3 regions of the Paenibacillus antri genome follow, and region 3 is predicted to be linked to each of the others. Evidence: riboswitches for the same ligand, from Rfam matches in the RefSeq annotation. Region 3 holds a riboswitch; each other region holds the start of a gene.
The links. Region 3 has a riboswitch for cyclic di-GMP ahead of FE782_RS12290 (hypothetical protein). Riboswitches for the same ligand answer to the same signal wherever they lie in the genome.
Positions count from the first base shown of each region.

Region 1 (10,721 bases), 150 kb from region 3:
CGCGACGCCGGGCGTCTTGAGCGCCTTCTCGACGAAGCGAATCGCGTCTTGCTCGTCGGTCAGGCCGATGCGGCCCATGCCGGTGTCCACCTTCACGTGGATGTTTAACGTTTTCGTCGGGTGTTGCGACGCTGCGGCTTCCAGCACGTCGTCGTCGAACACCGTAAGCGTAATGCCGCGGTTTCTCGCGACTTCGACGCCGGCCGCCGGCGTATAGCCGAGCACCAGAATCGGCGCTTCGATGCCGAAATGCCTTAGCTCGAGCGCCTCGTCCAGGAAGGCGACCGCCAAATATTCGACGCCGTGGCGGATCGCCTCTTCGGCGACCTTCACCGCGCCATGGCCGTACGCATTCGCTTTCACGACGGCCATAATCTTTATATCGGGGCCGAGGGCGATTCGGAACTGCTCCAAATTGTGGTGCAGCGCATCCAAGTCGACCTCGGCCCGCGTCCATCGGTACGTATCCACAGGGAAGTCACATCCGCAAACAAGTTTTCTCAGAACCTAAGTAGAATCTAAGGGTCTGCCACTGTACTATCTTAGAATCTAAGAATGGCCGTGTCAACGAACCGTGTCATTGGTCCCCCCTGCTTACTTCCCGCTCTGATCGAATACCGATTGCGCTACCTTCACCATCTCTTCATAAGGAAGATTGCCGGTGGAGAGGCGGTAATCGACGCCGTCGTGCGTCCACAGAAGCGTCCGCTGCTCGTTCTCGCCGATCAGGACGCCGACCGTGCGGCCGAGGTCGAGCTCGATGACCGTGCCGATCGAGCTGGACGCCATCCGCTCTTCCGCCGCCTTGGACTCGACGAGCGTGTAGTCGTATTCGCCGACGTACCGGATCATGATCGCGTCGCGCTCGCCGAGCTTGAAGTCCGCCGCCGACCGCTCCTCGACGCCTTCCGGCACGTAGCCCGGATAGATGATGCCGAAGTGTTCGTTCGCTTCCGCCGTTTGTTCGCCTTGGCCTTCGCCTTCGGTCGCCAGCACCGGCACCGACTGGATCGACACGCTCGTCATATTCCGGTTCATATCGAACCAGTTGTCCTCGAAGCTCTTGTCGAACTCGAAGGAGCTGAACGTCACCGTGACCATCTCGTTCGCGTCCGCATCCGTCACGACGACGCGCTGCGGCTTGTAGTCTTCCTTGCTCAGCCAGATTTTCTGGCGGACGAGCGAGGCGTTCTGGTAGTTGGCCAGGACGTCGAAGACGTACGCATTTTCCTCCGCGGTGAATTGGCGCTCGTCGTCGTGGATGATCGATTGCGCCAGCGTCTCGAACAAGTACGCCTGCCCTTGATTGTTCGGCCAGTCGCTCTTGAAGCGGAAGCTCTTATTGAGGTGCGGCGTCAGAACGAACACGCCTTCGTCGTTGCGCAGCACGATCTGCGTAATGTCGTTCGCCTCGTTCGTAAGCGCGATGCGGTAGTACTCCGGCTTCTGATAGCTGACGACGACGCCGTACTCTTGGGGCTCCTGCCCCGTATTCAACACCATGGTGCCTTCCGCGTGATAACTCTCCAGCTTGCCCGTCAACTTCTCGATGTCGCTTACGACACCCGCCGCATCCTTCGCGCCTCCGCACGCCGCCAACAGCAGCGCCACCGCCAACGTCAGCGCCAAGGTCATGACCCACTTGCTACGTCTCATGAGGTCCACCCCTCCGATCGATTTCTTGTACTCGATAACATGTCTATGAGGGGGGTTGGCCATTTATGCAGACTAGCATGACGAGCATGACAAGCGATGGCGGTTGGCGGCGGCGGGCGGGCTCTTCCGTCGGTTTTCCCCAGGACTTGCGCAAAAAGTCATATATTTGTTATGCGGTAGACTCGATTCAAAATCATATCGGCAAAAGTTCTTATATTCCTCCCCCTTCCCACCGGAATCCGGTGGGATTTATGAAGTTTTGCGCATATCGAGGAGATATCGACTCATTCGGATTAAAATATACGCACGATTGCGCAAAAACCCGAACAGGAGACTATCCCTCGTCCCATTGCCACAGTCCGAGCAGCCCCTGCTTCTCCTTGATGACTCGATATTCCGTCACTCGCTCCCCCTTCGCACCGTTTCGCAATGCCTCTAGCACTCCTTTCTCACAGAGCCGTTGCAAATACCGTACCGCCGTCCGATGACTAACGTCTAAGTGCGTTGCAACATCGACGCCTCGCAATACACCCGCGCAACTGAAGGCTAGGAGCATAATTTCCCTCTCGATGAGGGACGGACGAGCCCTAGACTTACGGATCGGTTGAAATCGGCTCAGCACCATGCGCAGCAACGACTGCACGACATCCGGGCGGCTCGCCACGTCGTCGTGCGGAATCGAGATGACGCGGTAGCCGAGCCCTTGCAGGAACGTCTCGCGGTTCAACTCTTCGCAATAACCTCTTCGATCCATCTCCGTCACGTGCGGTCCGAAGCCCTTCACCTCGAAGACGAGCTTCTCCCCCGATCCCGGCAGCCAGACGAAGTCCGCGAAATACGACCTCCCTCGCCAATCCGCCACCTCATACTCCGGGTGAAGCGCATCGAAGCTTCCGAACAACGGCCACCACACCTGCCGCAAGAACAACGTCTCCGCATACCTCTTCCGTGTAAGCCGCCCCCGCCGCTCTCCCGTTCGTCCCTCCAGATGCGACTGCAGCCAGCGTTCGTGCGCGCTCTCGAACGGTTCCGCCACCCCTCGCCCCTCCTCCCCCGGAAAACAAGAAAAGCGCCCCGCCGTCCCGAAAGACGAACGAGGGCGCGCTTCGCCACTCCATAGAAATCTATCGCTTGAACTTCAACATTAATAAATGCGTATTCAGCCGGGACCGCAGCCGGAAGCTGCGCTCCAACACGCCCTTGCCTATCGCGTTCTCCCGCCGGTTCCGCTCCGAGGCGGACTCCGCTTGGTCCGTCGACGACGGCGCCTCGACCGCCTTGAGCCACGCCAACCGCTCTACCGCATGTTCCAGTTCGCCCGGTTGTCCGAAGCGCGTAAGCATCGCCGTCAAAAGCAGGACACACAACATCTTGAATACCATACGCTGCATACCTACCTCCCCAAAGAGACATAGAAAAAGCCCACTCCACAGCTGCTGCTGCAAGTGAGCCGGTACGTGCTTCGTCCGTCACGATGACTGGCCCGGTTTGCGGCAGCTGGCTGGCATGCTTACTCGTAAGCGTAGCCCCTATAGCTTTGCGTCCCCACCTTTCGATGGGTTTGCCTTGAATCAACAAATCGGATATGTAGTTGGTTTCCAAATATCGTTATGCCCCTTCGATCTCGCCGGCGCCGCCCCATCCGCCGCCGAGATCGAACTTCGGCAACAAGTTGGACATATTGTAATTCGATTCGAAGGTGATGCTCAATCTCAGCTTTCCTTGCCTGACGGCGAACTCGAACTGGATCTCGCCGTGCGTCCATCCGACCTTATGGCCCAACGCTTGGATCGCCATTCGGCGGAAATCGTTCCGCTGCGACTCCGTCAACCCGCTCGTGCCTTGGAACGGCCGAGTCTTGCTCGTCTCGAACGGATCGTGCCGGATGCCGAACTTCCCGATCACGTTGCTGCGTATTTGTACGAACACAATGCCGGACGAAAGATTCGCGAGCTCCTCGCTCAGCTTCCCGAACACCATGTTTAACTGCTTCGTTAACGACTCGGTCATCTCCATACATTACATACCCCCTTTCTGTCAACAATAGTTTGCGCGTGTCAACTCTAGTGGGTCGTGTGTCCTATTATAGTAGAATCACCAGTTTGTGACAATAGTAATTTGGCGAAATTGCGAAAAAATTCTACACGATGCGACATCCCTCGGGAAAATGGACCCAGAAACGCAAACGACCGTTCCCGGATTCCCGGGAACGGTCGATCGTCTCGTTCTATTATTCCGTAATAATGACGCTTTGCGTCTCGACATCGAATTCAACGTTCGCATCGAACGCTTCGGCCAAGAAGCGCAGCGGAATGACCGTACGGCCCTCCACCGACTCCGCCGCCACGTCGAGCTTCACGGCAACGTCGTTCACGTATGCCGTGTCGCTGCCGAGCGTCAGCTTCACCGTGACGTCGCCGCGGACGACCGTCACCGTCTGCGTCGCGGCGTCGAACGACACATCGGCCTTCAGCGATGCGGCGATCGCGCGGAACGGCACGAGCGTGCGTCCGTTTTTCGCGAACGGCTTCACGTCAAATTCCGGCTGCTTGCCGTTGACGAACGCCTTGATCCCCTTGTGGCCGGCCTTGTCCAGCAGCTTCGCGAGCTTCTTCACGAGCTTCGCATCGGTCGGGTTTTGCACCGCCGCTTCCTGTTGAGCGACGACCGCCGCTTCGATCTCGCCGTCCGCCTCGAGTTCGAGCGCAAGCGCCTCGGCGTCGACGGTCCGGTCCGCGAGAATCTCGAGAATGACCTCGGCCGCCGGCTTGCCTTCGAGCTTGGAAAGCGCGTTTTCCAACCCATGGGTGTTGCCTTTCCCGTGGTTGCCGTTATTTCCGCCGCCATAGACGTCCGCCGTTACGCTCGTCTCCGCTTGCACGCTCGCCTCGGCCTTCTTCTCAGCGCCTTTGCCCTTGTTGCCATCCGCCGCGCCGACGACCGCGGAGCCGATGCTCATGCTCGCCACCACCGTCGCAAGCGCGAGCAGCGTTACCTTCTTCGAACCTGTCTTCTGATTCATAGAACCCATCCTCCTAAAAAGTATGTAGTCTTGTCTTGATGTCCATATCGTTCGGAAAGGATGGACGGTTTCAGGGGGTCGCGATTTTGGTACAATAAATCAGAACATTATCCAAGGGAGCTTGTCGACCGAAAATGACCCCCACCCTCGTAGTTATCGGCAATGTATTTTTAGATTTGAAGGGGTATGCGTCGCATGCCTACGACCCCATCGGGAAAAACGTCGGCGACGTTCGCTTCGTTCACGGCGGCGTCGGGCGGAACGTCGCCGCCAATCTCGCCGCGCTCGGCGGCGAGACGCGGCTCCTCGCAACGGTCGACGACGGCGCGCCCAGCCGGGAAATCGTCGAGCGGTTGGACGCCCTCGGCGCGGATACCCGCTTTATCCGTCCTGCGGACCGCGGCATGGGCATGTGGATGGCCATTGTGGACGCCGACGGGAATCTGGCCGGTTCGATCTCGCGGCAGCCCGACTTCGCGGGTCTCGCCCGCCTGCTCGAGGACGCCGGCGAGGAGGCGCTTCGGGATGCCACGCACCTCGTCCTGTCGGTCGATCTTACCGAAGCGATCACCCGCCGGGCGATCGAGCTGGCGAAGCGCTTCGGCATCCCCGTCTACGGACTGCCGAACAACCTGCAGGTGATCGGAGAGCATCCCGCGTTGCTCGGCGCGCTCGACTGCTTCGTCTGCAATCATGTCGAAGCCGAGCGGCTCAGCGGCCGCCCCTGGGGCTCGATCTCGAACGAGGAGCGGCTGGCGTCGCTCCGCGCCTTCGTCGACGAACGCGAGCTTCGCGCCATGGTCGTCACCTTGGGAGCCGAAGGCTCCGTGTATTACGACCGCGCCGCCGGCCGCTCCGGCTTCCAGCCCGCGTTCCCCGCGCGGCTCGTCGACTCCAGCGGCGCGGGAGACGCCTTCGCCGCCGGGACGGCGTTCGCCTTGTCGCGCGGACTGCCGCTCGATCGCGCCGTCGTCTGCGGCGCGAAGGTCGCCGGTTGGGTCGTCGAATCCGACCGGAACGAGTGCGCGGACGCGCGGGAGCGGATGGGGCGGGATGACATTTTCGAGAAAATGGGTTTGATATAAGAGGAGGAGAACGGCTTGGCTCTGCCAGGAAGGAACGACCCGTGCCCATGCGGCAGCGGGAAAAAATTCAAGAAGTGTTGCATCGACACGTATCAAGAGGAACGTCCGGAGCGACAGGAGGCGTCGGGGACGACCCGGATCACGCGGGACAAGCTGCCCGGCTGGATCGACCGCGAGCTGAAGTGGGACAACGAGCTGTACCGGCTTCAGGCGCAGCATTACGTCGAGCATGCGGATGCGGCCTTCGACCCGGAGGATTTGCGCGCATTGGTGGGATTTTGGCATGATTTCGCGCATACGACCCGGCCGGTCTTCCAGAAGTTCGGCGCGTTCAGCGCGGCGCTCGAGTACTTCACCCCGGGCGACGAAGGGCGAGGCGTGACGCAGTCTCGACTGGCCGCCAAATACGGAGTCTCTTCGGGGACCGTCTCCAAGCGGTATGCCGAGCTGGCCGAATACGCGGAGACGTTGGACGCGCCTCCCGAAACGGCCGGCGCCTCGCAGCCGAACCTGGAGCGTATGTACCGCGATATCGACCTGCTCTTGAAAGAGCGGCAGATCGAATCGATCGAAGAGGCGGAGGCGTTCGTCCGCGATTACATGGATCGGGCCATGGCCGGGAAGCCGGTGCCGACGCCTCAGGGCGTCTCCGCGCGCGAGCGGGCGCAGGACTTGCTGTTCGACGCGGCCGACGCCGCGACCTCCGCGGAGCGCGTACGTCTCGCTCGGGAAGCGATCGCGTTGTACCCGGACTCGGCGGACGCGTACGTCATCCTCGGCGAGGAAAGCTCGGACCTGGAGCAAGCGCGGGCTTACTTCCGCCAAGGCATAGAGGCCGGCGAGCGGGATCTGGGAGCGGCGTTTTTCGCGGAAAACGAAGGGCATTTCTGGGGCCTCAGCGAAACGCGGCCCTACATGCGGGCGAAATACAACTACGCCGAGTTCAGCTGGTACGCCGACGACGTCGCGGAAGCGGAGCGGCATCTCGAAGAGATGCTGCGGCTGAACGCCGGGGACAACATGGGCGCGCGGTATTTGTTGGCGGCCGCGTATTTGCGGCTCGGGAAGCTCGACGAAGCGGAGGCGTTGTTCGAACGATTCGAGGGCGAAGCGTCCGCCTCCTTCGCGTACGACCGCCTCGTATTAGAATTCTTAAAGAACGGCGCCACTTCTCGCTTGCAGCTGCTGTATCGGGCCGCGACGCAGGCGAACAAACATGTACTTACGTACTTGCTCGGGAAGGAAAAGCTGCCTAAGAGGCTTCCGGAGCACTACGTCGTCGGCGGCCCCGACGAAGCGGTGCACTACGTCACGACGCACGCCTCCCTCTGGGCGCAGCAGCCGAAGCTGCTTCATTGGCTGATGGAGCAGCAATAACGCAAACAAGGTCGTCCGGCGATGTCTCGCTCGGACGACCTTGTTTGTTTATAAGAAATCTACCCATTGCAGCATCCGCTTCAAGACGACGGCCGCCTGCGCCCGCGTGGTCGATTGCTCCCCGCCGAAGCGATCCGCCGCAACCGCGCTCATGATGCCGGCGGACGAAGCTTCCGCGACCGCGCCGCTCGCCCACTCCGGTATGCCGGCCGCATCCGAGTAACGAAGGGTCGGCCCCGACTCCGGCGCCGGCTTGTCGACGAAAGCGAGCGCCCGGGACACGATCACCGCCATCTCCTGCCTCGTGATCGTCCGGTCGGGCTGGAACGTGCCGTCCGCGTACCCGGCGATCAGAACGGCCTTCGCGGCGGCGCCGACCGCGCCGGCATGCCAATCGCCGGGGCGTACGTCGCTGAACGCCGCATGGGCCGGCGCCTCGGACAGGCTTAGCGCCTGCATCAGCATCGCGGCGAATTGCGCCCGGGTGACGGACGCTTCCGGTTCGAACGTCGACGCCGACATCCCCTTGAGGATGAACTTCGACGCGAGCAGCTCGATATCCGCCTTCGCCCAATGGTTCGTCAAATCCTCAAACGATTTCGACATCGAGGCGACGGCATACACGCTGTTGCCGGGGCGTCGCAGCGTCGCCGTCGTCGTGCCGCCTTCGCGGTCGAAGCGTGTCGGGACGAAGCGATAGGAAGCAGTCGCCTCGTCGTACCATACGCCGACCGCGTTCGCGTCGATCTCGCCTGAAGGCAGCGGTAAAGATCGTTCTACGTATTCATTGCCGAAGTCGGCGACCGGCGTCGTTATGCCGCCGGAGGCGACCGCAACCTGGAATTGTACGCCGCCGGTTAGAAGACTCGCTCCGATGCCGTCCGCCGCCTCCCGCATCGAAAGATCCTTATCTGCTTCCACGGCCTCCATCGAGAGGATCAACTCCGTATCCGCCCCGGCTCCGACGCCGAACGTCGACAGCAGGCTCAACGGCAACCGATACGACCCCAGCGGGCTTACGACGTATACGTTCCCTCGGTCGCTCCCGGACGACAGCGCTCCTAACGGCAACCGGACCTCGAGCCGGCTCTCGGCCTCCGGGACCCGCACCGTGATCGTCTCCCCTGCCTTCCGCTGCTCCGCGAACCAGTCTTTATCCACCATCACGCTTGCGGCGGCGTCCTGGCCACCTGTCTCTAGTCCTGCAGGGGGAAGCGCCCCGCCTCCCGGACCTCCCGGAGCGCCGCCCGCCCCTGGCGCAGGTCCGCCCGGTCCCGGCGCGGTCCCGCTCGCGACCGTAATCGTACGCCCTACCTCGGCGTCGGACTGGAACAAGGTCGAGTCGGAATCGGAGTACGAAGCACCCGCGGTCAAGCGGACACGAGCTTCCCCGCTTCCGGACTTCGCCTTCAGTCGAACCGTGAACAGGGGAACGTCGCCGGATACACCTTCGGATTTCCCGAGCCGTACAGCGACGACCCGCAGCTCGCCGCCGGCATCGAATTGCAGGAACGAAGCATTGGAACCGACCGTGCCGAATTCGGACCGCAGCGTCGCATCGACGACTTCCAGGCGATCGGCGTCATACGCTAGCGATGCACTGAAACCTTGTACGTCTTCCCCGCCTTGAACGCCGACGGAAACCGTCACGGTTCCGCCCGGCGCCAGTCGCTCGGCGGATACCCCCATTGTAAATCGGGCAGGTTCGGATGCGGCTGCGCCAACACTCCCGGACGCAATGGTTGCCGACGCGAGAAGGAGGCAGAACGATAACAACATTTTCCTAATAGCCATCGTCTACGATTAATTCCTTTCCTCAGTTGAATCCTCGAGGTTCGACTTGCTGCAGCACGTACACCATGTCCGACTTATCGGCGGTTCCGTCTCCATTAAAATCGACCAAAGCTCCGCCGGTCCCCCGAATAAGACTCATAGCGCTCTTGATCGAAAATTTCGGTTCGTCCGGGGATTTCGGCAGCGCCGGTCCGACCCATACCGAGGCGCTCGCTTGCGTATTTTTTTGAATCGAGCTGGACAAATAATTCATGACCGAAATGTGCTCCAATTGCACCTGCACGCGCTCCGACGTCAAGGGAACGAACGTCACCGTCATGACTCTCGAGTTCACGGGCGCGGAAGCCGTCGGCTTATCGTATAACAATGGATACGCCAACGTCCCCGTCGTTTCGTTGACCGTGCTGCCGCCGAAGAATTGGAAGCCCGACGCGAACTGCACCATCGGTTCGCCGTTCGTCCTCTTCGCAAGCTGCAGCTTCGCGGGGTCATACCGTAGCCGGAAGGAAATCCCTGCAAGATTCGCCGCATCGCTTATCGCAATATGCACGTCGAACGGTTTGCCGACGGTTTGCTGTTGCGCTGCGACGGAGATCCCGACCGTCGCCGTCGACTCGGCGGCGAGCGCCGGAGCGGCTGGCAGCGCCGCTAGACAGAGGGTGACAAGCAGCAGGATCCAATTTTTCATGAATGGAACTCCCCTCCATAAGTTACTGTAAGAAACGACAGCCCACATGCCGTTCGTCGGTGTGGGCTGTCGCAGCTGCACAAGCTATGAAATTATACCGTTTCGGGAACCGGGAACGGGACGACGCTTTCGTCCGGGCGATCCGGGTCGATCTCTCTGAAATGAGCATTAGAAATCAGCACGCGAATATGAACGAAGGTCAGATCCTTCAAGTCGACGATTCCGTCTTCATTGAAATCGAGAAGCTGTTCCGGCGTATATCCGCCGTCTTCCCCGCTTATCTCCCAATCGACGACGGTTCCGAACGCTTTCGCCACTTTCACGAGGTCGGTCACCTCGACGCCGGGATTCTGATCGACATCCGGCCATACGATCGGCACGTAGAAGTCCGCCGGTTCCGCAAGAAGGTGAACGATGCCTTCGACGTCCGTCGTTTGCGCTGCCGTAATCCCGAAGTACAACGGCAAACGCCCGCCCGGTTCGGACGTCGGCTCCGATTCGATCGAAAAACCTCCGAAATCCGGTCCGTCCGAAAATATGTCCCCGGCCTCCGCGTAGATCGTGAAAAGATTCGCCGCGCCTTGGATCGACTGTCCCTCCGCCAGCTCGCCGGAGACGATATACGTATCTCCGAACCAGAAGTAGCCGGGTTCCACATCCAAAACGAGCGAGCCGTCCAACTTCGATGCGATGTCCGCATGAGGTTTGACGCCCAACACATTCCAAAACGGCGCGACTTCGAGTTCGATCCGGAAGCTCCTGGCGTCGTGCTCGAGCGACAGCTTCGACACGGTCGCTTTCACGAATTCGCCCGGTCCGACCATCTCCTTGCTGAACTGAATGTCGAAAGCTTCGTCAATAGCCGCAACTTCGATTAGAATCGAATCCGAAACCGTGCTGATCTGATTCGAACTGACCGTCACTCGGGCCGTTCCCGGTCCGACCGCGGTCAGCCGTCCGTCGGCATCGACCGTGACGACCGATTCGTTATCGGAGGACCACGTCACGGCTTGGTTCGTCGTATCCGCCGGCGTAAACGCGTATCCTAGAGCCATACCGGCGTCACCCTGCTTCATGTTCAAGACATCGACGTTCGGTT
Region 1 covers NZ_VCIW01000006.1:100,535-111,255, reverse strand. Annotated here, with positions in the region: gene alr (alanine racemase) at 1-471, opposite strand, end outside; gene FE782_RS11695 (outer membrane lipoprotein-sorting protein) at 595-1,656, opposite strand; gene FE782_RS11690 (hypothetical protein) at 1,991-2,692, opposite strand; gene FE782_RS11685 (hypothetical protein) at 2,781-3,047, opposite strand; cyclic di-GMP riboswitch class I at 3,146-3,232, opposite strand; gene FE782_RS11680 (O-methyltransferase) at 3,265-3,672, opposite strand; gene FE782_RS11675 (copper amine oxidase N-terminal domain-containing protein) at 3,887-4,678, opposite strand; gene FE782_RS11670 (carbohydrate kinase family protein) at 4,813-5,763, shown strand; gene FE782_RS11665 (SEC-C metal-binding domain-containing protein) at 5,779-7,140, shown strand; gene FE782_RS11660 (S-layer homology domain-containing protein) at 7,189-8,934, opposite strand; gene FE782_RS11655 (cohesin domain-containing protein) at 8,957-9,622, opposite strand; gene FE782_RS11650 (leucine-rich repeat domain-containing protein) at 9,715-10,721, opposite strand, start outside.
Region 1: another riboswitch for cyclic di-GMP. It lies ahead of FE782_RS11685 (hypothetical protein); the one in region 3 lies ahead of FE782_RS12290 (hypothetical protein).

Region 2 (10,721 bases), on a different contig from region 3:
ACGTATACCCAATCGATGTTCGCGCCGAACAGCGCGGACATGAAGGCGAGCAGCGCGTGGCGCCATACGACGACCTGACCCAGGATCGGGCCGAGCGTTACGTTGAACACCGGCGTGATGAAGACGATCAGGAGGAAGATGTATACGCCCCAAGCCTCGTACTTCATCATTTGCAATCGCAGCCGCAGCGGCGCGAGGTCTTCGACGATCCGATACCCGTCGAGCGGCGGCAGCGGAATCAAGTTAAAGATGAATAACAACATATTGATGTGAACGAGATAGAAAAAGATAAGTCCGACCGCCCGATACAACCCGGGCGACGCGGCGTCCAGCGCCCCCGTCGCGAATAGGCCGTAGGCGGCCGCGGCCGCGACGATCGCGACGACGAGGTTGCTGAGCGGTCCGACCGCGGACACGACGATGCTCATCAGTCTCGGATTCTTGAAGTTGGAACGATTGACCGGCACGGGCCGCGCCCAGCCGAACCCGAGAAACAAGATGAAGAGCAGGCCCAGCAAGCTGACGTGCGGCATCGGATTGAGCGTCACCCGTCCGAGTTTCTGCGCCGTCGGATCGCCGAACCGATACGCGGTCGCGGCGTGCGCGAATTCGTGGACCGTGAAGGCGATCACGATCGCGAGAAACAGGAACGGCAAATGATCGATTTCGAACGGCAATCGGAAATCCATCGGCTACCTCTTTCTCGCGACGAGCGCAACCCAGCCGTTCTCCTCGCTTCGGCTCTCCATCTCGAAGCCGGCTCGCGTAAGCGCCTCGGTTACGAGGTCTTCCTTGCTCGTAATGATGCCGGACGCGACGTAGGCGCCTCCCGTCTCCAGCGCTTGATAGACGTCGTCTACGAACGTCGCGATGATCTCGGCGAGAATGTTCGCGACGACGACCTGCACGGGCAGCTTCACCGGCGACGCCTCGGTCGTCTTCAGCGCGCCGAGCAAATCGCTCAGCTGAACCGTTATGCGCTCCTCGAGACGGTTGAGCTTGGCGTTCTCCTTCGCGCTGGACACCGCCACCGGATCGAGATCGAGCGCGAGCACGTGCTCCGCGCCGAGGCGGATCGCCGTAACGGCGAGAATGCCGGATCCGGTGCCGACGTCGATCACGTGATCTCCCGGCTTGACGACCGTCTCGAGCGTGCGCATGCACAGCGCCGTCGTCGCGTGCGTGCCGGTGCCGAACGCCATGCCAGGGTCGAGCTCGATGATCGTCTCGTGCGGCTTCGGCTCGTACGTCTCCCATGTCGGCTTAATGACGAGCCGCTCCGATACGTGCGTCGGCTTGAAATATTGCTTCCACGCCTCCGCCCACGCCTCCTCCTGGATGGACGCCAGCGACAGCTCGCCTCGGCCGGGGTTCAGTCCGAAGGAAGGCAATTTCGCGAGCAGCTCTTTTACGCCCGCTTGAATCGCTTCCATATCCGTTTCCTCTCCGAAATACGCCTGCATGACCGCGTCTCCCTCCGGGATGTCGTTCAGCGGCTTCTCGTACCACTGTCCGAGCGACGTGTCGCGCTTGCGGTCGAGCGTTCCGGATTCCTCGATGGAGACGCCGCCGGCGCCTTGCGCGTGCAGCCAATCGGCGATCGCTTCCGTCGCTTCTTCGGTCGTATATATCGTAAGCTCGTGCCATAACATATCTCTGCTCACCGCTTTCCGTTCGCTGTTTCTTCTTATTATCTGAACCATTTTACCGAAAACGCCGCCTAAATACAAAAAAGCGTATTTTGACTCGCGCCAAATCACATCCATTTTTACATTTACGTCGCTTATAATGAGGGAAAACAGCCAGTACGATTGGAGGAGCCGAACATGCTCGAAGCGGATCCGGATTCCGGGATTACGCTGTTGCGTTCCGGAGAAGGGTTGGAACGGGTGTCCTTGAAGGGGTTGGAGCTGCGGCTGCTGGCCTCGGGGGACGGCACGGAATTGATCTTACATAAGCTGTCGGCGGGATCGCACTGGGGACTCAGTCCGGCGGACGGGTGGACGGCCCTGGAAGGGTTGTTCATGATCTCGGGGAGGCTGCGTTGGACCGGCGGCGCGGGCGACAAGCGAGTGCTGCAGGCCGGCGATTTCCTCTCGGCTTCTCCGGTGCTGAAGGAAGCCGTCTTCGTCGCGGAGACCGACGTCGAGTTTCTGTATTGCTCCTCCCAACCGGTGTTCCATCATTACAGCAATCAAATCCGCGAATTGATGAGTCTCGCCGTCGACATCGAGCAGAAGGACGGTTACACCGCGGACCATTGCCATAGAATCATGCGCCTGTCGATGATGCTCGGAGAGACGATGGCGCTCTCTTCCACGGAGCTCGCCTACTTAAATTTCGGATCGTTCCTGCACGACGTCGGGAAAATCAAGGTGCCCGATTCGATTCTCGGCAAGCCTGGCAAGCTGACGGACGAAGAGTGGCGCGTCATGCGGATGCACCCGACGTTCGGAAGACAGATGCTGCACGAGACCGGTCTGCCCAGCCTGCTGTCTGCGGGTCCGATCGTAGAACAGCATCACGAGCGATTCGACGGCTCGGGTTATCCGCTTCGACTGAAGGGCTCCGAGATTTCGGTCGCTTCGGCCATCGTGGCGGTCGTCGATTCTTACGACGCCCTAACGACCAATCGAGTGTACCGTCCCGGCATTCCGAAGGCGGAAGCGCTCGACGAGATCGACCGCAGCCGGAAGATGTACCACCCGGAAGCCGTCGAAGCGCTGTTCCAAAATAGAGACCGGCTCGACGGGTAAGTGCCCCGAACGACGGACGCGCCCGCCCCCCCTCTCGCCGAGAAGGGGTGCGGGCGCGTTCTTTTTTCGCTATAACGTATTTATTAATACATCGGAAGCGGCGGATCGATCGCAGCGACGTGTTGGTCGTTCACGTACAGATTGACGTAGAAATAATCGAGCTCCAGTCCCGTCGTATTGCCCAACAAGCTATGTACGCCTTCTTGAAGCTGGTACGTCGTCTCTCCCGTGCCGGTCAACGGCTGCACGATCTTGCCGAGCAGCGACGAGTTCAACCGGATATTAATGTCGTACGCGGATTTGTGCGCCGCCGACGCGGACATGGCCATAACGGATTGAGCGACGATCGCGGCTCCCAAGAGTAACGCAATTTTCTTCTTCATCTTCCATTCCTCCTAAAAAATAAAAATAACGCCATCCCACAGGATAGCGTCCATTCGCAGCGACGTATATCTCTTGGGAACCCGGCTGCCGTTGCTGTCGCGGTAGGCCCGTGGCTTTGCGTCTCCGGCTTTCGCCGGGTTTGCCCTTAACAAAAGTTATACGTCTAGTATATACCAAACTTAGGTATTTTGGAATAGGTATTTCGGGGTTGTCTCTTTGTCGATTTCTGCGCTTTCCTAGGAAATTTACCGGAACAACGCATTCGTCTTCTGCGACAGCTCGTCGAGCAGCTTCGACGCCAGCTTCAGCCCCTCTTCCTTCCCGAGCAGGAACTGCGCCTGCGCCGCGTGATCGGCTTTCACCCGCGAGATCGATTCCGCTTCTTGCGCCAACAGCCCGCTTAACACGTTCAACTGCAGCTGGCCGAGGCCTCTCTCCATCGCCCGTTCTCTCTCTCGGTCAACGTCTCGTTCCGCCTGCCGTTCGACGAAGTCGTCGATGTCCGATTCCATGAATCGTTCCGCCGTCCTCAGGACGTCTGCGTACGACTTCGTCCGGTTTTCCTCCATTCGAAGCGGATGTCTCGCATGGCGAATCAAAAACCGGCACAGCAACTCGTCGTGGTTCGTCCTGCGATTGTGCAACAGCGAGTATTCGCCTTCGAAATGCCCTTCGTTCTCGACGAATCTTCCCAACGCCGTATATTCATGGCAATCGGTACAGTAGAGCAAAAATTCGCGCACGGTCCCTCACCCGACTCGCGAAAAAACGGAAGCGCCGGGTTACATATCGTGATCGGCCGGCGACGGATTCGATTTCTTCGGCTCCGGCTTGTCGCTGACGACGGCCTCCGTCGTGAGGAACATCGCGGCGACCGAGGCGGCGTTCTGCAGCGCCGATCGGGTCACCTTCGCCGGATCGACGATGCCGCTCTCGATCATATTCGTCCATTCGCCGGTGGCAGCGTTGTAGCCGACTCCGACCGGTTCGCGCTTGATGCGTTCGACGACGACCGAGCCGTCCACGCCGGCGTTCTGAACGATCGCGCGAAGCGGCGCTTCCAGGGCGCGCAGCACGATTCTGACGCCGGTCGCTTCGTCCTCGGCGTCCGTCTTGATCGATTCCACGGCCTTGACCGCATTCACAAGCGCGACGCCTCCGCCCGAGACGATGCCTTCCTCCACCGCCGCTCTCGTCGCGTTCAGCGCGTCTTCGATGCGCAGCTTCTTCTCCTTCAGCTCCGTCTCCGTCGCCGCGCCCACCTTCACGACGGCTACGCCGCCAGAGAGCTTCGCGAGGCGCTCCTGCAGCTTCTCGCGGTCGAAATCCGACGTCGTCTCCTCGATCTGCCTCTTGATCTGCTGTACGCGCGCATCGATGTCTTGCTTCGCGCCGCCGCCGTCGACGATCGTCGTCGTCTCCTTCGCGACGCGCACCTGTCGCGCCGTCCCGAGCTGGTCGAGCTCCGCGCTCTTCAGCTCCAGTCCGAGCTCTTGCGTGATCGTCTGCCCGCCGGTGAGCGTCGCGATATCCTGCAGCATCGCCTTGCGGCGATCGCCGAAGCCCGGCGCCTTCACGGCGACGCAGGTGAACGTGCCGCGCAGCTTGTTGACGACGAGCGTCGCGAGCGCCTCCCCTTCGACGTCTTCGGCGATCAGGAGCAGCGGCCTGCCCGCCTTCATCACCTTCTCGAGCACGGGCAGCAGCTCCTGGACGTTCGACACCTTCTTGTCGGTAATAAGAATGAACGGGTTGTCCAGCACCGCCTCCATCTTATCGGAGTCGGTCACCATGTACGGCGAAATGTAACCGCGATCGAACTGCATGCCCTCTACGGTTTCGAGCTCGGTCGTGAACCCCTTCGACTCTTCTACGGTGATGACGCCGTCCCTTCCGACCGCCTCCATCGCCTCCGCGATCATGCGGCCGATCTCTTCGTCCGCCGCCGAGATGGAGGCGACCTGCGCGATCTCCTCCTTCGTCTCGACCGCCTTCGAGATGTTCCGGATTTCTTCGACGGCGACGCGCACCGCCTTCTCGATGCCGCGTCGGATTCCGATCGGGCTCGCGCCGGAGGTGACATTCTTGAGGCCCTCGCGGATCATCGCTTGCGCCAGCACCGTCGCCGTCGTCGTGCCGTCGCCCGCGACGTCGTTCGTCTTCGTGGCGACCTCCTTCACGAGCTTCGCGCCCATGTTCTCGAACGGGTCCTCCAACTCGATCTCCTTGGCGATCGTGACGCCGTCGTTCGTGATGAGAGGCGAGCCGAACTTCTTCTCGAGCACGACGTTGCGCCCTTTCGGCCCGAGCGTCACCTTCACCGCGTCGGCCAACGCGTCGACGCCGCGCAGCATTTTCTGACGAGACGCTTCGCTGAATAAAATTTGTTTAGCCATTGTGGACCAGCTCCTTTTCCTTCGAAGGCTCCAGAATGCCTAACACATCGGATTCTCTCATAATGAGCAATTCTTTCTGATCGTACTTGATTTCGGTGCCCGCGTATTTGTTGTAGAGCACCAGATCGCCGACCTTCACGTCCGGCGAAATCGTCTTTCCGTTCTCGATCCGCCCTCGGCCGACGGCCGCGACCACGCCTCGCATCGGCTTCTCCTTCGCCTTCTCCGGTAGCACGATGCCGCTTTCGGTTCGGTCCTCCTGTTTCAGGGGTTCAATTACGACACGGTCGCCTAGAGGCTTCAACATCGAAAATCCCTCCTAAAAAAGGTATTCTGTTAGCACTCCTTCTATTAGAGTGCCAACAATTATTACTATACGAATTTTTTTCTCCGCATCAACAACGATGTGGCGGCAAGAACGGCGATCAAGGGCGATTTTTCGAAAATAGCTTGTCCCTTTTTTTCGGCGCTGTAAAAATGGCTGGTTTTCTCCGTCGCTCGACGAAAAACCCCGCGAGAGAGTGATCTCGCGGGGCGTAACGCATTTAGGAATCCGTATGGATCGAATAGCGGATTACATTGTCTCGATTGCAAGATGATGCTTGCGAAATACCGCAAGCATGGCGGCTTTCGCCTCGACCTCGTCCGGTCCGTGGATCTCCAGCGCGTAGCTCTGAGATCCCAACAACGTCAAGCTTAACCCCAGGATGCTCTTCGCGTCGATAACCTTCCCGTCCCATCTCAGTACGATGCTGGATCGGAAACGGTTCGCCTCCTTGTTGATGTCCACGATCGCCCGCGTTTCGATTCCGCTCATATAAGCGCCTCCGATGATAAAGTTATCGCGGCCGACGGCGCGCCACGCCGTCTTCGATCGCCGCAGCCATGACTGCGTCCTTCACCCGATCCGCCACCGATTGGTTGAACACGCTCGGGATAATATAGTGCTCGTTCAATTCTTCGCTCGTGACGACGGAGGCGATCGCTTGCGCCGCGGCCAATTTCATTCGTTCCGTCACGCGCGAAGCTCTGCAATTGAGCACTCCTCGGAACAGCCCCGGGAAGCACAACACGTTATTGATCTGATTAGGGTAATCGGATCGGCCGGTCGCCATGACGCGCACGTACCCTTCCGCCTCCTCCGGCGAAATTTCCGGCGTCGGGTTCGCCATGGCGAAGACGATCGGATCCGGAGCCATTCGTTTCACGTCCCCCGGCTTCAACGCGCCCGGGCCGGATACGCCGATGAATATGTCCGCGCCGTCGATGACGTCCGACAACGATCCGGCTTCCCCGTTCGGATTCGTATGCTCCGCATACCATGTCCAGGCGCCGTGCGCGTACGATTTCCCGCGAACGAGCGCGCCGTCCCGATCGACTCCGATGATATTGCGTACCCCCGCGGCAAGCAAAATTTTCGTGCAGGCGATGCCCGCCGCGCCGACGCCGCAGAGGACGACCTTGCAATCCTCCAGCCGTTTCCTCACGACCTTCACGGCGTTATACAATCCCGCCAGCAGAACGACGGCGGTGCCGTGTTGGTCGTCGTGAAAGACGGGAATATCCAGCTCTTGCGTCAACCGTTCTTCGATCTCGAAGCAGCGGGGCGACGAGATGTCCTCCAGGTTGATGCCGCCGAACGCCGGCGCGATCAGCTTGATGGTTCGAATGATTTCCTCGGTATCCTGCGTGTCCAAGCAAATCGGGAACGCGTCCACGCCCGCCAGCTGCTTAAACAGCATCGCTTTCCCTTCCATGACGGGCATGGCGGCCAGCGGACCGATATTCCCGAGTCCGAGCACCGCCGAACCGTCGGATACGACGGCGATCGTGTTTCGCTTGATCGTCAGCGAGTGCGCCCGGCTCGGTTGTTCGTGGATCGCGGTGCACACCCGCGCGACGCCCGGCGTATAGACGCGGGATAAATCGTCGCGCGTCTTGATGGCGATTTTCGGCGTCACTTCGATTTTACCTCCGAGATGCAGCAGGAACGTCTGGTCGGACACCTGCAATACTTGTACGCCGTCCATATCGTTCAAAACCCGTTCGATCGCCTTGCTTTGTTGTGAATCCATGACGTTCACCGTAATATCGCGAACGGTCGTCGTTCGTCCCGGCCGATTCACGTCGACGGCGACGATATCGCCGCCCGCTTCCCCGATCGCCGTCGCGATGTTGCCGAACGTCGCCTTCTCCTTGTCGATTTCCAACCTCAATACGATCGTGGTGCTTGCGCTAGTCGGACCCGCCATGTTTCAAAACCCCTTTTTACCAAATATACAACGCCAACGAGATGACCGCCGTCACCGTAACGCAGCTGATTGCGGTCGTGACCGCCACCAATTGCGCGGCCAGCTCCGGACTTCGGCCGTATTCCAAAGCGATCAACGAACTGTTCCGGGAAACCGGGTACGCGCTAGCCATGAATAACGCTTGAGCGAACACGCCGTCCCAGCCGAAACCGCGGATCAGCGCGAACGCGACGACCGGCGCGAACAGCAGCCGTCCGATCGTGCCCAGCAGGACCGATCGGCCCAAGCTTAGCGCTTGAACGTTCGCCAGCTGCGCCCCGAGCGTCAACAAGGCGATCGCGAAGAACGCGTCCGATACCCCTGCGACAGGTTCCCATAGAATCGCCGGGATTCGAACGTCCAGCATTCGAAGGGCCGCCGCGCCCAGCATCGCATAGATGACCGGAAGCCGAACGGTATGCTCGGCGAGGGCCGCCGCCAGCTGTTTGCCTTTGCCGGGAATCATCCGGAACGTGCCGAAGGTGTACGTAAACACATTTTGAATCACGGAAATGATGACCTGTACGGAGACGCCGAGCGGATGCTGCGCGAATACGAGCTCGCTGACGGGCAATCCGTAATTCCCTTGGTTGCTTAGGATGAAGCTGTTCTGGACGACGTCCGCGTCTTCCTTCCCGATGCGAACCGCCTTGACCGCCGCGGCGGAGAGGAGGCTGAGCGTCGCGTTCAACAACAACCAGAAACCGATCGTAGCTCCGGCAAGCGCCGCGTCGATCGAGCTGTCAAACAGCTTTACGAAGCATACCGCCGGCAGCAAATACACATTTAATAGCTTGGACAACGTTCCCATGTCGAAGCGGAGCCGTCGTTGCAAGAAGGCGCCCAGTCCGGCTAACAAGAAGAACGGGACCATCACCTCTTGCACGATCAGAAGCAGGACGCTCATGCTTCTTCGCTTACGATGACGTTCTTGCCTCTGCTCTTCAGCAGGAGCGGCACGACCATCCACAGCATGGCGATCGCTAAGAACAAGACCGAAACCGGCTTCTGAAGGAAAATCATGAAGTCGCCGTTGGAAATCGTCAGCGCGCGCCTCATGTTGGTTTCGATCATCGGTCCGAGCACGATCGCCAACACAAGCGGGGCGATCGGGAAATCATGCTTCGATAAGAAATATCCGACGACGCCGCATCCGATCAAGAGCAATAGATCGAACGTCGTATACTGCACCGCGTATACGCCGAAGATCGAGATCGCGATAATGATCGGCAGCAAATATTTGGCCGGCGTGTCGATAATTTTGGCGAAAACTTTCACGAGCGGCATGTTCAGCACGAGCAGCATCAAGTTGCCGATAAACATGCTTGCGATCAGCCCCCAAGCGATCGTCGGGTGATCCGTGAATAACAGCGGACCCGGCTGGACGTTGTACATGATCAGCGCGCCCATTAAGATCGCCGTCGTGCCCGAACCGGGGATGCCCAGAGTCAGCAGCGGAATCAACGCCCCGCCCGACGCCCCGTTATTCGCCGATTCCGGCGCGGCGACGCCTTCGATGGCGCCATGGCCGAACTTCTTCGGATGTTTGCTGATTTTCTTCTCCATGATGTAAGAGAAGAAAGAAGCGAGCGTCGCTCCCGCGCCCGGCAAGATGCCGATGAAGAAGCCTAGGATGGAGCCTCGCAAAATCGGACCGCCGCTGTCCTTCAAATCCTGCCTCGTCGGCAGGATGCGTCCGACCTTCGCGATCGTTCCTCCGCCGTTTTCTCGTTCCAGAATCGTCTTAAACACTTCCCCGAGCGCGAACAAACCGACCGCGATCGTCAAAAATTCCAACCCGGAATATAGTACCGGGATACCATACGTGAAGCGGGCCACCCCGGACACGCTGTCGATCCCGATCGTCGCGAGCAGCAGCCCGAGCACCGTCATCAGTAGCGCCTTCGTCATCGACTTTCCGGCGAGACCGCTGACCGCACATAAACCCAATAACATGAGCGAAAAGTATTCCGCCGGCCCGAACGACAACGCGACGGCCGACAACGGCTGCGCCAGCGCCACGAGTCCGACGAGCGCCACGATGCCGGCGACGAAGGAGCCTATCGCCGCGATCGCGAGCGCCGAGCCCGCCCGTCCTTGCCGCGCGAGCTGGTATCCGTCCAACGCGGTTACGACCGAAGACGACTCCCCCGGCGTATTCAGTAGAATCGACGTCGTCGACCCTCCGTACATGGCGCCGTAGTAGACGCCGGCCAACAGGATGATGGCGCTGGCCGCCGCGGATTCCGGTTCCTGACCGGCGGTCAGCGACGCGGTGACCGGGATGAGGAGCGCCACCCCGCTCATCGGTCCGATGCCCGGCAGCACGCCGACCGCCGTCCCGATCAGCACGCCGACGAAGGCGAAGACGAGATTATGCCATTGCAGCGCTTCGGCGAAGCCGTTCATTAAAAATTGGATCGTATCCACTCTCTATCCCTCCTTTTCTCTCTAGTTACCGGAACCAGACCGGGAGGCCCGGCAGCGAGCCTTCCAGCACGCCAACGAATAAGAAATACACTCCGAACGCGAAAGCGGCGGCTATGGCCAAGCTTTTCCATAACTTCCCCTTCTCCATCACCTGAAAACTAAACGTCAGGAACGCGAAGGTCGTAATCAAATAACCGAGCGGTTGCAGCAGCATCGCATAAAGCAGCGCCGCCCCCAAAATCATAAGAAATCGTTTATAGTCGAGCTTGACCGAAGGCTCGCCTTCCTCTTTCGGATACCGGAACGTTTCATAAAACAATCGGACGCATAGCAGCATCAGCAGAATGCCGAGCCCCATCGGAAACAGATTCGGACCGACGTTGCTCCCGTACGCGCTTTCCGAAATCCGTCCGCTCTCCATAAGGAAAGCCGCCCCAAGGACGAACAGCGCGATGCTGACGATC
Region 2 covers NZ_VCIW01000015.1:4,029-14,749, reverse strand. Annotated here, with positions in the region: gene FE782_RS20055 (site-2 protease family protein) at 1-689, opposite strand, end outside; gene prmA (50S ribosomal protein L11 methyltransferase) at 693-1,652, opposite strand; gene FE782_RS20045 (HD domain-containing phosphohydrolase) at 1,827-2,756, shown strand; gene FE782_RS20040 (hypothetical protein) at 2,840-3,139, opposite strand; cyclic di-GMP riboswitch class I at 3,212-3,294, opposite strand; gene FE782_RS20035 (hypothetical protein) at 3,386-3,883, opposite strand; gene groL (chaperonin GroEL) at 3,923-5,536, opposite strand; gene FE782_RS20025 (co-chaperone GroES) at 5,529-5,843, opposite strand; gene FE782_RS20020 (HPr family phosphocarrier protein) at 6,111-6,353, opposite strand; gene FE782_RS20015 (NAD-dependent malic enzyme) at 6,376-7,788, opposite strand; gene FE782_RS20010 (AEC family transporter) at 7,805-8,734, opposite strand; gene FE782_RS20005 (tripartite tricarboxylate transporter permease) at 8,731-10,257, opposite strand; gene FE782_RS20000 (tripartite tricarboxylate transporter TctB family protein) at 10,283-10,721, opposite strand, start outside.
Region 2: another riboswitch for cyclic di-GMP. It lies ahead of FE782_RS20040 (hypothetical protein); the one in region 3 lies ahead of FE782_RS12290 (hypothetical protein).

Region 3 (10,721 bases):
GATACAAGTCCTCGGTTCGAACCACATTGATTTTCAGCTCGCTCGGCATGCCGAGCGAATCGACGGCGGCGCCGACGCCGACAACGCGCTCGCAGCGGTAATGTCGATGGGGAAGAAAGGTGAAAATGGCTTTCGGCGCCAAGGCGCGAAGCCCCGCATGGACAGTCCCGGCAAGCCGGCGTTCGGCTTCGAGCTCCCGAATGGCGCCGCGAAACTTCCGAAGCATCGTCCATGCCACCTTATGCGAAACGCCGATGAAGGCGCTTAACTGCTTGGCATTGATGCCGTTCGTCGAGCCGAGCAGGTCGATGGCGGCGGCCCACTTTTCCAACGGGGTGCGGCTCTTGTCCATAATCGTTCCGGCGGTTACGCTCGTCTGATGCCGGCATAGGCGGCATTGATACAACGGCGATTTGCGGGTCTGGATCAAATAATAAGCACGATGATCGCATTGCGGACAGACGAAGCCGTCCGGCCACCGTCGGTGAAAAAACTCATCGATATAAGAAATAATCCCCAAACCCATCGCCCCCTGACAACTTTATTATACCGAACAAATGTTCCCGTGTAAAGGATAATTTTCAGATGAGCCGGCTTACCAGGGAAGCTGAGCAGGAGGAATCAGTTCGCAAAGGAGCAAGCAAGAGGTCAACTCGGTCCGAGACTGAGCAGAGGGAAGCAGGTCGTAAAGGAGCTCGGAACGGAACAGAAGGATCGTAATAATTTCTTTATATGATTCGCGAACGCAGTTAACATATCTCTGCCAGAATCATGTAGGGTTGTTAAAAAGGAGGTGAAAATCTCCGAAAACTATGCAACGATAACGATAGCAATGATTGACCGATGGTTACCGTCGTCAATGGTTTGCAGCTATTCTACTACCTATTCGGAAGGCAGGAGAGAGGATGAAGCGGAACAAGGTATGGGCCAGGTGGACGAGCCTTGCGCTGGCCGCGGCGGTCTCGGCGTCGCCGCTGTCGCCGGCGGCCGTGCCGGCGGCGAACGCGACGGGAGCGGGGCATCTAGTGATCAGCGAGGTATACGGAGGGGGAGGAAATAGCGGATCGACATGGAGGAGCGATTTCATCGAGCTGTACAATCCGACGGAGACAGCCGTTAACGTAACGGGTTGGACCGTGCAGTACGCGTCGTCCTCCGGCAGCTTCAGCTTGGCGTCGAATATGTATGTCGAGCTGTCCGGGATCGTCGCGCCTCACGGGTATTATCTCGTGAAGGCCGCCGACGGCAGCGGCGGCACCGTCTCGCTGCCGGCGCCGGACGACGAAGGCGGCATCGCGATGGCGGCGGGGAGCGGCAAGGTGGCGCTCGTCTCGAACGGCGAGGCGATTACGGGGAAGGACGACCCGGACGTCGTCGACTTCGTCGGCTACGGCGGCGCGGGCGCGTACGAGGGAAGCGGCGGGACGCCGACGCCTTCGAGCTCGGTCAGCGCGCAGCGCAAGAGCGACGCGGCGGGGTACGTGCCGGGACAAGGCAACGGCTTCGACACGAACGATAACAGAGCCGACTTCTTCACCGCCGCTCCGACGCCGCGAAACGCCGCTTCGCCCGCGGAGCCGCCGCTCGGCGACGACGTCGTGGCGGGCGTTACGGCGACGCCGGCGCCGGGCGCGGTCGAACGAGGGACGGAGGTCGCGCTGAGCAGCGCCACCGTCACGGCGGCCGTGTATTACAGCGTCTATGCGCCGGACGGTACGCCTATCGTGACCGACGCGCTCTACGCGGGGCCGATCCCGATTACGCAGGCGACGACGATCGAAGCCTACGCGCAGAAGGGGGACGTGCGCAGCGAAGTAAGGACATTCGCCTACGACCTCATCGAGACGCTTTCGATCGCCGAGGCGAGGGCGCTGCCGGCGAACGCCGCCGCGACGATCGAAGGCGTCGTCACCTACAAGGAGTCGGCCGGCGGCCAGAACAACCTGTACGTGCAGGACGAGACGGCGGGCATCGTCGTCCGGGGCGCGAATTTGACGCCGAACCCGGGGGACCGCATCCGCGTATCGGGGACGATGACCGACTATTTCGGACTGGCGCAGCTGCAGACCGCAGCCGGCCAATCGACCGTCCTGACGCCGCAGGCGGGCGTTCCGGCGCCGACCGTCGTCGACTCGCGCGGGTTCGCCGAGCCGAACGAGGCGCGGCTCGTAAAGCTGGAGTCCGCGACGATCGGGGCGGGCAACGAGTTTAACGAGTATACGATTCAAGACGAATACGGCACGGCGATCGTGAAGTCCGGCTGGATCGAATCCGGAAAGACGTACGATCAGATCGTCGGCGTTCTGACGTATTCCTTCGGCAATTACATGCTCCTTCCGCGCAACCGGTTCGACGTCATCGAGAAGACGTTCTCCGTCATCGCGGAGACGCCGCCGGGCATCGTGCCGCCGGGCACGGGCATCGCGCTGTTCTCGCCGCAGCCGGGAGCGGCCGTCTATTACACGACGGACGGCTCCGCGCCGACGCCGGAGACGGGGACGCCGTACGCGGGGCCGATCGTCGTCGGCGACGACGACGAGCTGACGATCCGCGCGATCGCCGCGGTCGACGGCATGGCGAGCGACGTCTATACGTTCCATTACGTAAAGCAACAAACGTACGAAGGCCTCGCCATCCACGACGTGCAATCGGCGGGTCACGTCTCCCCGTTCGCGGGGCATAAGGTGAACGATCTGGAGGGCATCGTCACGCAGCGGGTCGGCACGGGTAAGTTTTACATGCAGACGGTCCCCGGCCAAGAAGACGGAGACGTCCGGACGTCGGAAGCGATTCTGGTGTACTCCTCGTACAGCGTGGCGCCGGGCGACCGCGTGCTCGTCGACGGAACGGTCGAGGAGCGGAAGGAAGAGGGCTACGACGATGCGAACGACCTGCTGACGACGGCGATCGGCTCGGCGTTCGTCTCCCGGACGAGCCGCGGGAACGAGCTGCCGGCGCCGGTCGCGCTGGAGCGGGACCGCGTCATTCCGAAGTCGATCGTGGACAACGACGGGATGACCGTTTTCGATCCGGAGGAAGACGCCCTTGATTTCTACGAAAGCTTGGAGTCGATGCGCCTCGAGCTGCGGGACGCCCGCGTCGTAGGGCCGCTCCATTTCGAAATTCCGGTCGTGCTCGGCGACCAGCCGGGCGAGACGATGACGCCGAACGGCGGCATTCTGCTCGCCGGCGAAGACATTAACCCGCAGCGCGTGCTGGTGAAGAAGGAAGTCGACGGCTATAAGACGGGGGACCGGTTCCTCGCGCCGATCGTCGGCGTGCTCGGCTACGATTACAGCAACTTCAAGGTCATTCCGGAAGGCAATCTGCCTGCGGCGGAAAAGGGTGCGGCAACGCGCGAGCGAACCTCGATCGTTTTCGATGAAGACAAACTGACGATCGCCGGGTTCAATATCGAAAACTTCTGGGATAACCCGAGCGCGGCGGGCGCGGAGAAGAAGCGCAAAATCGCGTCGGCGATTGTCGAACATCTGAACGCCCCCGATATTATCGGTCTTATCGAAGTGCAGGATAATAACGGGCAGACGGACGACGGCACGACCGACGCGAGCAAGAGCTACGAGGCGCTGATCGCGTCGGTCGCGGCGGCGGGCGGACCGACGTACGCATATACGGACATCGCGCCGGAGAACAACCGAGACGGCGGAGCGACCGGCGGCAACATTCGCGTCGGGTATTTGTACAATCCGGACCGGGTGACGCTGACGGAGAAGCCTCGCGGCGATGCGACGACCGCGGTCGCCTATGACAAGAAGAACGGGTTGTCGCATAACCCGGGACGAATCGCGCCGACGAACGACGCGTTCGACAGCTCCCGCAAGCCGCTCGCCGCCGAATTCGAGTTCAAGGGCGAGCGCGTGATCGTCGTCAACAACCACTTCAACTCGAAGGGCGGAGACGAGGCGCCGTTCGGCGCGATCCAGCCGCTGCCGCCGATCCTTGCCAGCGAAACGCAGCGCCAAACAATCGCGAACGTCGTGAACGACTTCGTCGCCGGCGTGCTGAAGGAGGACCATAAGGCGAACGTCGTGCTGCTGGGGGACTTCAACGACTTCCAATTTTCCAAGACGCTTGAAATACTGAAGGGCGACGAGCTCGTCAACCTGGTGGACCTGCTTCCGCTCCCGGAACGCTACTCCTACGTGTACCAAGGAAACTCGCAGACGCTTGATCACGTGCTCGTGACCGAACGGCTCGCGCCCGCGACGACGCTGGACATCGTCCACATCAACGCGGATTTCAGCGAACGGGACGGCCGCGTCAGCGACCACGATCCGCTGCTCGTCCAGTTGGATCTGTTCGCGAGAGGCGTCGGCAACGGCGCTGGGCAAGGCTACGGCAACGGCAAAGGCACGAAGAAATAACCGCGAACACGAAAATACGCCCTCCGGACTTAGCGTCCAGAGGGCGTATTCGGTTCTAAGGAAGGAGCGCGGTTCTTGTATTCTCCGCAGTCCAGGCAGCTTTCCACGTTGATCTTCCGCATATAGCACAGATCGTTCGATTTCCCGCAATAGATCGGGGCGTCGTCGGCGATATCGGTGGAAATCATAAGACAATGCTTGCACGATCCGACGAGAGCGGCGGTGATGCGCAGCACCATAAGCCGCAGCGAGTCTTCGTCGTCCGTAAGCAGCAGCTCGGGATCGCTGCCGGACGAGCGAAGCGGTTGCAATGAATCGGAGTCTTCTAGCTTGTACAACGCCTTACCCCCTCGCGCCCGCGAGGGAAAAACGCAATGCTTCCTTCAAACTAGACCCGCCTGTATGTCGTCCGTCTCTAGGGCGGCTTGGCGATCGTAGCTTCCGGCGGAAGCGGTAGACCCATAGCTTTGCGTCCTTCCCTTTCGGAAAAGTTTGCCGTGACCCTGTCCTATGCGCTCGCTTGCGGATGCACGTTCGGTGTCTCCTACTAAATTACCATTACAATACCATAAGTTGGAACCTTCGGTCACTACTATTTTTGCGATTTGCAAAACCTTAAAAATACGAACTATATCTCATGACGGTCGGGGAATGTTCGCTTTTTACGTTGACATTGCCATGTAAGCATTGGTACACTAAAGACGAAACGAAGAATTTACCGGAACGGCGACATATGTCCTGGGGCTGCACGATGGCGCCCGGACTTTTGTTTTGTAAGCGCGGCATGCGTACCTATATTATACGAAGCGAAGGAGTGCTTAAATCGTGTCAACACCGATCGTCGGCGTCGTCATGGGCAGCAAATCCGACTGGGAAACGATGAAGCTCGCGTGCGATATGCTGGAGGCGCTCGGCGTCCCGTACGAGAAGCGCGTCGTCTCCGCCCACCGCACGCCGGATCTGATGTTTACGTATGCGGAGCAAGCCCGCGAGCGGGGGCTCAAGGTCATTATCGCGGGAGCGGGCGGCGCGGCGCATCTGCCGGGCATGATCGCGGCGAAGACGGAGCTGCCGGTCATCGGCGTGCCGGTGCAATCCAAGGCGCTGAGCGGGCTCGACTCGCTGCTGTCGATCGTGCAGATGCCGGCAGGCGTGCCGGTGGCGACGGTCGCGATCGGCGCGGCGGGAGCGACGAACGCGGGGCTGCTCGCGGCGCAGATCGTAGGCGCGTACGACCCGGAGGTCGCGGCGCGGCTTGCGGCGCGGCGGGAGAATACCCGCGCGGAAGTGGAATCGATCGGCGATAACCTGCCGTAAATTGGAGAATACTATCGACATGGAAACTTCTAACATGAGACGAATTTTGCCGGGCGCGACGATCGGCGTGCTCGGCGGCGGCCAGCTCGGCCGCATGTTGGCGCTGAAGGGACGCGAGATGGGGTACCGGTTCGCGACGCTCGATCCGACGCCGGATTCGCCGTGCGGACAAGTGTCCGACCGGCAGGTGACGGCGCATTACGGAGACGAGGGCGCGGCGCGGGAGCTCGGGCGCATCGCGGACGTCATTACGTACGAGTTCGAAAATGTGAACGCCGGCGTCGCGGCCGTGCTCGAGCGCGAGTCGTACGTCCCGCAGGGCAGCGAGCTGCTGCGCACGACGCAGCACCGGCTGCGCGAGAAGCGGGCGGTCGAAGCCGCGGGCGTGCCGGTGGCGCCGTATCGCGAGATCCAGGCGATCGCCGATCTGCGCGAGGCGCTGCAGGCGTTCGGCGCGCCGTGCGTGCTGAAGACGGCGACCGGCGGCTACGACGGCAAGGGGCAGTTCGTCATTCGGCGCATCGAACAAGCGGCCGAAGCGTTCACGTCGCTCGGCGGCGGGAACGTCGAGCTGATCGTCGAGCAGTTCGTCGACTTCGAGCGCGAACTGTCGGTCGTCGCGGCGCGGGGGACGGACGGCGAGGTGCGGACGTTCCCCCCGGCGTGGAACGTGCATGTGAACGGCGTGCTGCACACGTCGACGGCGGCGCCGGGGCTCATCCCGGCCGACGTCGACGCCCGCGCGCGCAAGATGGCGGCGGACATCGCCGCCTCGCTGAACGTCGTCGGCCTCATCGCCGTCGAGATGTTCCTGAAGGCGGACGGTACGCTGTACGTCAACGAGCTGGCGCCGCGGCCTCATAACTCGGGCCACTACTCGATGGACGCCTGCACCGCGTCGCAATTCGAGCTTCATCTGCGAGCCGTCTGCGGCTTGCCGCTGCCGGAGCCGAAGCTGCTGACGCCGGTCGTCATGGTCAACGTGCTCGGCGAGCACGTCGCGCCGCTGCTGCGGTGGATGGAAGCGGGCGGCGAGCGGACGCTGCCGGAAGGCGTGGACGCGAAGCTTCATCTCTACGGCAAGGCGGAATCGAAGCCGGGCCGCAAGATGGGGCACGTGAACCTGCTGACCGACGACCCGGACAAAGCGCTGCGCTGGATCGAGACGTGCGGGATTTGGACGTAGCCGGACGCCCGGTTCGCGGGCCGCGCCGAAAGAAACTGCAAATGTGCAGGTATTACGGGGAACATGGGCGGAAAAAGGCCGAATAACTGCGAAAATACATCTAATTGAGCGAAACCCTCTTTCAACCGCAAAAATAGATGCACTTTCGCAGTTAAATGACGGGCGGAGGTCGCTAGCGATGGAAATAAATGCAGTTTTGCAGGCTAGCGGCAGAAGGCCGTACGATTGCAGATAGACGGAGGAGGAACCATACGATGATCGAACGTTACACTCGGCCCGAGATGGCCGCGATCTGGACGGAGCAAAACAAGTTCCAAGCATGGCTCGAGGTGGAGCTCGCGGCGTGCGAGGCGTGGAGCGAGCTCGGCGTCATTCCGAAGGAGGACGTGGAGGCGCTGCGCGCGAAGGCGGGCTTCGATATCGATCGGATTAGCGAGATCGAGTTGGAGACGCGCCACGACGTCATCGCGTTCACCCGCGCGGTATCCGAAACGGTCGGTCCGGAGCGGAAGTGGGTGCACTACGGCCTGACGTCGACGGACGTCGTCGACACGGCGCTCGGCTACTTGCTGAAGCAAGCGAACGCCATTCTCGAAGCCGATATCATTCGATTCATCGACATCCTCAAGGAGCAAGCCGTTCGCTACAAGGACACCGCCATGATGGGCCGCACGCACGGCGTGCACGCGGAGCCGACGACGTTCGGGCTCAAGCTCGCCCTCTGGTACGAAGAGATGAAGCGGAACCTCGAGCGATTCCGACATGCGGCCGACGGCGTGCAGTTCGGGAAAATTTCCGGCGCGGTCGGCACGTACGCGAACATCGATCCGCACGTCGAAGCGTCCGTCTGCAAGAAGCTCGGCATCAAGCCGGCGCCGATCTCGACGCAGACGCTGCAGCGCGACCGTCACGCGGAATACATGGCGACGCTCGCGTTGGTCGCGACCTCGCTCGACAAGTTCGCGACGGAAATCCGGGCGCTGCAGAAGTCCGAGTTCCGCGAAGTGGAAGAGCCGTTCGCGAAGGGACAGAAGGGCTCGTCGGCGATGCCGCACAAGCGCAACCCGATCGGCTGCGAGAACATCTCGGGTCTCTCCCGCGTCATCCGCGGCCACATGATCACCGCGTACGAGAACGTGACGCTGTGGCATGAGCGCGATATCAGCCACTCGTCGGCGGAGCGCGTCATCCTGCCGGACGCGACGCAGCTGCTCAATTATATGCTGAACCGCCTCGGCAACATCATTAAGAACCTTACGGTGTTCCCGGAAAACATGAAGCGCAACATGGAGCGCACGTACGGCGTGCCGTTCTCCGGCCGCGTCATGACGAAGCTGATCGACAAGGGCTGGAGCCGCGAGCAGGCGTACGACACGGTGCAGCCGCGCGCGATGCAGGCGTGGGAGACGCAGCGCCAGTTCCGCGACATTATCGAGAACACGCCGGAAATTACGGCGGCGTTGTCCGCCGAAGAGATCGCCGACGCGTTCAATCCGAGCTGGCATCTGAAGCACGTCGACACGATCTTCCGTCGGCTCGAGCTGATCTAAGGAGGCGCTACGATCGTGACCAACCAACTGCCCGAAGCGATCTCCACCGCGGTCCCGTACGTGCAGGCGCCGCTCGTTTATAAAGGAAAGGTTCGCGAGCTGTACGATCTTGGGGAACATTTCCTCATCGTCGTCACCGACCGCATCTCCGCCTTCGACTACATCTTAACCCCGGCCGTGCCGGATAAGGGCAACGTGCTGAACCGCATGAGCGTGCATTGGTTCGAGGAGACGAAGGGGATCGTCGCCAACCACCTCGTCCATGCGGACGTCGACAAGCTCGGCGGTTACGCGACCGACAAGGAAGTCTTAAGAGACCGAGTCATGGTGACCAAGAAGGCTCGCCGCATCGACATCGAATGCGTCGTTCGCGGCTATCTCACCGGCGGCGGCTGGAGACAGTTCCAGAAGACCGGCGCGGTGAACGGCATCCCGTTAGACGCCGGCACGCGCAAGAACGCGCGGCTGCCGCAGCCGATCTTCACGCCGGCGGCGAAAAACGACGTCGGCCACGACGAAGACATCTCCTTCGAGGAGATGCAGCGTCAGGTCGGCGCGGAGCTAGCGGAGAAGCTGCGCGACGTCAGCATTCGGCTGTACGAGTACGCGCACGGCCGGTTGAAGGAACGCGGCATCATTCTCGCCGATTGCAAGTTCGAGTTCGGCTTGCTGGACGGCGAGCTCATCCTGATCGACGAGCTGTTCACGCCGGATTCCTCGCGCTTTTGGGCCGAGGAAAACTACGCGCTCGACATCGAGATCGACTCGATGGACAAGGAGCCGGTGCGCACGTACCTCGCGAACTCCGATTGGGACAAGGAGAGCGAGCCGGGCCCGCTGCCGGAGGCGGTCGTCGCGGAGACGACGAAGCGGTACAGAGAAATTTATCGCCGGATTACCGGCGCCGAGCGATCGTAGATCGCGGCGAGATAAGCAAAGCATCGGAACCACGCGTTACCATTTTCTAGAGGAGGCTGGACGAGAGCCATGAAAGCGACGGTATTCGTAACGGTGAAGGAAAACGTGCTCGACCCGCAAGGCAAGGCGGTGCAAGGCGCGCTGCATTCGATGGGCTTCGACGAAGTCGGCGAGGTGCGCATCGGCAAGTATATGGAGCTCAATCTCGATACGAACGATGCGTTGGTCGCCGAAGAACGCGTGCGCACGATGTGCGAGAAGCTGCTCGCGAACACGGTCATCGAGGACTACCGCTTCGAACTGAAAGGGGAGTAAAGCATGCCGGCTATGGACGCAATGAACGTAGCGGTGCTCGTCTTCCCGGGCTCGAACTGCGATATCGACTGCTATAAGGCCGTAGAGCACACGATTCGGCAGCCGGTCGAATACGTATGGCACCAAGCGACGGACCTGTCGAAGTTCGATTTGATCCTCGTGCCGGGCGGCTTCTCGTACGGCGATTACCTGCGCTGCGGCGCGATCGCCCGCTTCTCGCCGGTCATGGAGGAAGTGCGCAAGGCGGCGGAAGCCGGCAAGTACGTGCTCGGCATCTGCAACGGCTTTCAGATTTTGCTCGAATCCGGCCTGCTCCCGGGCGCGATGCGCCGCAACAACTCGCTGAAGTTCAAGTGCGCACCGACGACGCTCGAAGTCGCGAACAACGACACGGCGTTCACGCGCGACTACGCGGCGGGAGAGAAGATCCAGATCCCGATCGCGCACGGCGAAGGCAACTACTACTGCGACGACGAGACGCTCGCGCGCCTCGAGGCGAACCGGCAAATCGTGTTCCGCTACAGCGGGGAAAACCCGAACGGCTCGGTCGCCGACATCGCGGGCATTACGAACGAGCGCGGCAACGTGCTCGGCATGATGCCGCATCCGGAGCGGGCGGTCGACACGCTGCTCGGATCTAGCGACGGCAAGCGGATGTTCACGTCAGTCCTTACAGCATGGAGGGGAACCGCACATGGCGCAGCAACAGCAGGCCGTTAACTTGGAGCCGACCGCGGAGCAAATCCGCGATCAGCAATTGTATAAGCAGATGGGCATGACGGACGCGGAATACCAGAAGGTTGTCGGCCATCTCGGCGGACGTCTTCCGAACTACACCGAAGTCGGCGTGTTCAGCGTCATGTGGTCGGAGCATTGTTCCTATAAGAACTCGAAGGTCGTCTTGCGGAAATTCCCGACCTCCGGACCGCGCGTGTTGATGGGACCCGGCGAAGGCGCCGGCATCGTCGACATCGGCGACAAGCAGGCGGTCGTGTTCAAGATCGAATCGCATAATCACCCGTCCGCCATCGAGCCGTACCAGGGCGCGGC
Region 3 covers NZ_VCIW01000006.1:254,983-265,703, forward strand. Annotated here, with positions in the region: gene FE782_RS12280 (transposase) at 1-520, opposite strand, end outside; gene FE782_RS12285 (DUF8508 domain-containing protein) at 906-4,385, shown strand; gene FE782_RS12290 (hypothetical protein) at 4,415-4,723, opposite strand; cyclic di-GMP riboswitch class I at 4,802-4,892, opposite strand; gene purE (5-(carboxyamino)imidazole ribonucleotide mutase) at 5,238-5,702, shown strand; gene purK (5-(carboxyamino)imidazole ribonucleotide synthase) at 5,722-6,888, shown strand; gene purB (adenylosuccinate lyase) at 7,143-8,438, shown strand; gene FE782_RS12310 (phosphoribosylaminoimidazolesuccinocarboxamide synthase) at 8,454-9,356, shown strand; gene purS (phosphoribosylformylglycinamidine synthase subunit PurS) at 9,426-9,671, shown strand; gene purQ (phosphoribosylformylglycinamidine synthase subunit PurQ) at 9,693-10,391, shown strand; gene purL (phosphoribosylformylglycinamidine synthase subunit PurL) at 10,366-10,721, shown strand, end outside.